2 regions of the Peribacillus sp. NPDC097264 genome follow, and region 2 is predicted to be linked to the other one. Evidence: riboswitches for the same ligand, from Rfam matches in the RefSeq annotation. Region 2 holds a riboswitch; the other holds the start of a gene.

Region 1 (3,272 bases), on a different contig from region 2:
CCGAAACCATTCCAGCCGATATAGGTCAGATAGTAGGAAATGTTAGCAATGGTCGCGACGCTCACCCATCCTAGATAGACGGAAAAGGGCATCAAGTCGAGAAAGGCATGCCTCACTTTTATAATGTTTGTGTAAATGACAATCAAGGTCAATAAAAGTGTAATGATGATGATGACGGATAACAGGAAGTATTCGTAATGCCAAGCTAATAGCCAGGCTCCGTTAAATATACAGCTTAAGGCGAACCATGGGAAAGAGACCATATATGCGGGACTTGTTTTGTGTTTCCCCATAAACTGTCTGGCTACCCAGATGGCAAGAAGAAAATAAATCAATCCCCATATCGAGAATACATAGCCGGCTGGGGTAAAAAGAACGTCCAGTTTCCCGGAAACTTCCCCTGAGGTTTGGCCATTGAAGGGAAGGTAATTAGCCAGGAAGTTCATCGTGATGACGAACAGATAGGCAACAAGATTGATAAGAACAATTAGCATGTGTCTTCCTCCTTTGAATGAAATTGGGACATATTATCTTATTCCTTTTAAATTGGAGAGATAACCTTTTTTAGCACATCGGAAGGAAGGATTCTTACTTGGTGGATAAAAGAAGGTATTCAAGATCTGTAAAGGGATAAAGGTACAACACGTCTAAAAAATAAGGACCTTGCTACTTTTATTGCAGCAAGGTCCTTTAAAGGTGCTTAATTAATTAGTAAAATTAGGATTTAGCGTTAACAACCGTTTCATCCTTTTTTTCGGGGGTTACATATTCTTCTTTTAATATGGAATAATAGGCGCTGTCTAATAATGTACCCTTCGTCATGTGGCTTTTACGGTGAATCCCTTCACACTTCATGCCTAAGCGATCCAATACTTTCCCGGATGCGGCATTTATCACATCACATTCAGCAAATACTCGCTCCAAATCCAAAACATGGAAGGCTAATTCCAGTATTGATTTTCCCGCTTCGGTCATATAGCCTTTACCCCAGAAATTCCGGTTTAAAGTATAACCCAGTTCTCCACATTTGTTCGATTCATGCACTCTGAATTCGATAGCCCCAATCATTTTGTTGTCTTCCTTTAACACGAGTGCATATTTGCCGATAGGCTCTTCCAAGAAATAGTTCGCTATGAAGTTCTTAGTCTGGTCCAAATCTTTATGTTTGTCGTAAAGGTAACGTGTCGTTTCTTCATCAGATGTATATTCATACATATCCTCAGCATCATCAAGCGAAACCGGACGTAAGATGATACGCTCACTTTCGATATGATTGTGCTGAACCATTAAAAGGTTTGTCTTTCCCATTTGAATTCCCCATTTATTCTTGATTTTCCAATTATTATATCATGATTTGTCACATTTATAAGAAAATAATGGAATCAAATTTTAGCATCTCACTCAGATCGTGTATACGAGATTTGTATTATGGCAGGGATCCATTGATATGTAAGCACCACGGCTATAGTCGCTTACATAGGATCGTTTCCTTCTTTTTCTTATAGGAAGTGCTTGCAACTATCGATTCATTTTAGGATAGATGTTTTACATCCGTACTTTAGAGTGTTAAAATAATGGAAGATTCAAAAAAATAGTTAGTCCTTCGGGGTCGGGTGAAAATCCCAACCGGCGGTGATGAAGCAATTCTAAGCCCGCGAGCCTGATAAAGGCAGGATTTGGTGAGAATCCAAAGCCGACAGTACAGTCTGGATGGGAGAAGGACGTGTGAAATCCAAGTGTATACGTACGCCTATTTTTTCAGAATATGAAATGATGGGTTTATTAGGTATACCATTTTTTTCACTCATTTCTCCTGCTAACTCCTTAGGCCATCCTAAGGGGTTTTTTATATGTGTATAAAAGGGGGAGAAACTATGTTTACCGGAATCATTGAGGATATCGGCACGGTTCATTCCATGAAAAAGGGAAGAAGCAGCATGGAACTGGCCATTTCCTCTAAGAAAGTACTGGAAGATGTCCATCTTGGAGACAGCATTTCCGTTAACGGGGTCTGTTTGACGGTGACTTCCTTCACACAGACTTTATTTACGGTCGATGTGATGCCGGAAACGGTGAAAGCTTCATCGATCCGGACATTGAAACCAGGTTCAGAAGTGAATCTTGAACGTGCGATGAGTGCTAATGGACGTTTCGGCGGCCATTTCGTTTCAGGTCATATCGATGGAACGGGCACCATCATGAAAAAAGAACGAAAAGAAAATGCCGTCTATTATGTGATTCAGCTGGAAGAAGGGCTCAGTACATACTGTATGCCAAAAGGATCTGTTGCCATCGATGGGACAAGCTTGACGATATTCGGCATCGAGGGAAATTTGCTGACTGTATCACTCATTCCCTTGACCCATCAGGATACCATTTTGGGCAGGAAGGCGGCAGGCGATATCGTAAACATTGAAAACGACATGTTAGGGAAATATATCATACATCAAATGAAAAACAGCGAATCAAAACCAGGACTGGATTTAGCATTCTTGTCTAAGCATGGATTCTAATAAATGGAGGTGTACAGGATGTTCCATACCATTGAAGAAGCGATTGAAGATTTGAAAGCTGGGAAAGTAATCATCATTTCCGATGATGAAGACCGCGAAAATGAAGGGGATTTCGTGGTGCTTGCAGAAAAGGCGACACCCGAAGCCATCAACTTTATGGCGACGCATGGCCGTGGGTTGATTTGTACGACGATTACCGAACAGTTGGCGAAAAAGCTGAACTTGCATCCGATGGTCAATGATAACACCGATCATCATGGGACGGCCTTCACCGTAAGTATCGATCATAAAAGCACGTCTACCGGAATCAGTGCGTTCGAGCGGTCCATTACCATCCTTGAGCTTTTGAAGGAAGATTCGGTTGCCGAGGACTTTCAACGCCCGGGGCACACTTTTCCGTTGATAGCCAAGGCAGGGGGCGTGTTAAGCCGCACGGGACATACGGAAGCCTCCGTCGACTTGGCCAAGTTATGTGGGGCTGCTCCAGCAGGTGTCATTTGTGAAATCATGAATGAAGATGGAAGCATGGCACGTGTATCCGACTTGGAACTAATTGCGGATAAATTCAACCTGAAATTCATTACGATTGCGGACTTGGTACAATACCGTAAGCAAAAGGAATCATCGCAAGAACAGGTATACATTCAAAATGCATGATGTTTTTAAAATGAGGAGGAAATAGACATGGGGAAAATTATCGAAGCACAATTAATCGGATCGGGACTGAAAGTGGGAATCGTGGTTGGAAGGTTCAATGAG
Region 2 (3,272 bases):
AACTTTTGTATCGCATATAAAATGATTGCTTGAAGATAATTGTTCATGAAACTCACATCCTTGTTCCATTTATCCAATTATATTGTAACAAAAATCTGCAAATACCGCCTTTTTTTATGTCATATATGCAACGATATTTGTGAATAAACAACTAAATACGTACTCGTTATAAAGAAATTTTCCCAATAATTTGTGTTGACTTTTCATATACTGCCGTATTATCGTTACATTTTCTATTGATAAGTTCGGCATTCGGTCTTACAATAAGAAAGAGATGTTAATCTATAATAAAAAGGTTTTGAGTTGTAAATCAACTTAGGAGGGGTTTTATTCATGGCTAAATTTACTATTGTTGATAAAGAAACATGTATCGCTTGTGGAGCTTGTGGAGCTGCAGCACCAGATATCTATGATTATGATGATGAAGGAATTGCTTTTGTTACGCTAGATGATAACGAAGGAATCGTTGAAATCCCCGATGTTCTTATAGATGACATGATGGATGCATTTGAAGGATGCCCCACAGACTCTATCAAAGTCGCAGACGAATCATTCGAGGGCGACGCTTTAAAATTCGAATAAGAATAAAAGCCATTTTCATTTTGAGAATGGCTTTTTTTATGTATTTTTTAAAACTTCTCCCCATACATTAAAGAGGCAGAAACAACCCAGTTATCATCTGGTTGTTTCTGCCTCTTTTTATATATTAAGCATGTTTATATAACACTTGTTTTATTGATCCATGTTTGGAGTTTAACAAATAATAGCATGAAAACGGAAGTAATGAGCACTCCTTTAATGATGTTAAAAGGGAGTATTGCCGCAGTTACGAATTGTCTTGACTCTGGTGCGGTCATGGCATCCCATCCCATAAAGAAAGTATATGCCGGTAAAAAGACATAATAGTTCAAGACACTCATAATTAGCGCCATGGAAACTGTTCCGGCTAGCAAGGCAAATGTCATTCCTTTTTTCGAACTTATTTTTTTATATACATAATATGTTGGCAGTATGAATAATACCCCCGCTATAAAGTTAGAGATATGTCCAACCGGTACACCCGTATCGCTTCCAGTCATGACCATATCCAATAAGTTTTTCAGGAATTCAACTAAAACTCCTGCAAGCGGTCCGAAAATCAATGCCGCCATCAGTGCTGGGATGTCACTAAAATCAATGTTCAGAAAAGGCGGAAATCCCGGAAATGGAAAATTCAAAAGCATTAGTAGGTAGGAAAGACTTCCTAGCATTGCAAGTGTGACCATCTTTTTAACTTTGTTCGATTTCATAGTTCTCTCTCCTTCTTTTTCTTGATCTACCTTGAAAAAGAGGTTAGGGATCCTTCATGAATGTTGATGTTCAATAAAAAACCCCTTAATTCCGACAGAATTAAAGGGATAAATTAAAGGTTTCATCAAACAAACGTTCAGCACTTGACTGTTTGAACGCATTCAGGAACCTCCATCTTCTCCCATCCAGACTATACTGTCGGCTTTGGAATCTCACCAAATCCTGCCCTAAGGCTCGCGGGCTTAGAAGAATTTTTCTTCATCACCGCCGGTGGGGAGTTACACCCCGCCCCGAAGATAGACCTATAAAATTAATTTACAATTTTCATTATAAATGATTTTTCTTTTTTTGAATAGTATTTTCATCGCAACTATGAATTTACGACAATCGAATATTACACTTTTATTCATTTTAAACAAAATATGTATTTATAATCACGACATTTTACTCGGTCTAAAATAATTTTTATTTTTAGAAAATTACGACTCAAACCCTTTGCCCTTGCGGTTTTGGACGAGTGAATTTCAAAGCAACTTTAATTAAAGCGCTTACATATAGGTATGCCAAATTGACAGTTTTCCCATTTCAATTGTAAAATTAACTGAAATTTAAGAGAATTTTACCTAGGAAGGTGTTTACACGTGTATCAGATTTTAGTAGCAGATGCCATCAAACCAGAAGGACTCGGACCGCTTTCAGAGGCATCCAATATTCTTCTTATTCAGAAGACTGTAGAAGAAGCAGCAAACGAACTTGATCAGATCGATGCAATACTGGTTAGAAGTGCAACAAAAGTTACAGAAGATTTAATGAACCGCATGCCAAAACTAAAGATCATTGCTCGCGCAGGTGTCGGCGTTGATAACATTGACATTCCTGCTGCAACAAAACGAGGAATCGTTGTTGTGAATGCTCCTGACGGAAATACAATTTCAACAGCTGAACATACATTTGCCATGATGGCTTCCTTGATGCGCCATATTCCGCAAGCTTATGCTTCCCTGAAAAATGGAGAATGGAAACGATCTTCTTATACAGGAACGGAACTTCGCGGAAAAACTTTAGGCATTGTTGGTTTCGGACGAATTGGTGGAGAGATTGCCAAACGCGCAAAAGTTTTCGGCATGGAAGTCATAGTTTATGACCCATTCTTAACAGCCGATCGTGCAAAAAAAATGTCCGTAACTTCCCTGACTTTAGATGAATTGCTCCCTAAAGCAGATATAATCACTGTACATACACCTCTAACGGACGAAACTAGAGGGTTAATCAATAAAGAAAAGTTACTCACCTGTAAAAAAGGCGTGTACGTATTAAACTGTGCGCGTGGCGGAATCCTTGATGAAGATGATTTATATGAAATGATTGTCGAGGGACATGTAGCTGGAGCCGCATTGGATGTTTTTGTTGAAGAACCACCGCTTGGCCATAAATTACTTGAACTTGATAACGTCATCGCTACTCCTCATTTAGGAGCTTCCACTAAAGAAGCCCAATTGAATGTTGCCGTTCAAGTCGCCCAAGAAGTATTAACCTATTTTGAAGGTAATCCTGTATCAAGTTCAATTAACCTTCCAGCCATTTCTAAAGAGGTGTTTGAAAAGGTTCAGCCATTCTATCAACTAGTCCAACAAATGGGCTCCATTGCCTCACAATGCATGAAAGAAGGCATTCAGGAGATTTCCGTAACTTATGCAGGTGAATCATTGGACTTCGACACCGCTATTCTAACAAAAAGCCTAATAGCAGGCTTCTTCAAATCAAGAGTAGATGCTTCAGTTAATGAAGTGAATGCGCTATTGGTTGCTAAAGAGCGTGGCATTACCATTGGCGAAAAGGTTTCTACTGACTCTCTAGGTTATTCTAACCTGATCAGTCTAAAAGTAAAAGGCGACACTCGCGAATTAACCATTAGTGGTACTCATATCGAGAACTATGGTTCCCGGATTGTCAATCTGAATGGTTTCAAAATTGATTTCCAT

The links. Region 2 has a riboswitch for FMN ahead of ACQKL0_RS07890 (ECF transporter S component). Riboswitches for the same ligand answer to the same signal wherever they lie in the genome.
Region 1: linked by a shared signal. The riboswitch ahead of ribE (riboflavin synthase) and the one ahead of ACQKL0_RS07890 (ECF transporter S component) in region 2 are both predicted to bind FMN.

What each region holds. Positions count from the first base shown of each region.
Region 1 covers NZ_JBNNSR010000010.1:59,298-62,569, forward strand. Annotated here, with positions in the region: gene ACQKL0_RS16280 (tryptophan-rich sensory protein) at 1-494, opposite strand, end outside; gene ACQKL0_RS16285 (GNAT family N-acetyltransferase) at 718-1,308, opposite strand; FMN riboswitch at 1,596-1,726, shown strand; gene ribE (riboflavin synthase) at 1,875-2,513, shown strand; partial or broken gene ribB (3,4-dihydroxy-2-butanone-4-phosphate synthase) at 2,532-3,134, shown strand; gene ribH (6,7-dimethyl-8-ribityllumazine synthase) at 3,198-3,272, shown strand, end outside.
Region 2 covers NZ_JBNNSR010000004.1:164,749-168,020, reverse strand. Annotated here, with positions in the region: gene ACQKL0_RS07900 (helix-turn-helix domain-containing protein) at 1-47, opposite strand, end outside; gene ACQKL0_RS07895 (ferredoxin) at 334-582, shown strand; gene ACQKL0_RS07890 (ECF transporter S component) at 717-1,289, opposite strand; FMN riboswitch at 1,460-1,592, opposite strand; gene serA (phosphoglycerate dehydrogenase) at 1,932-3,272, shown strand, end outside.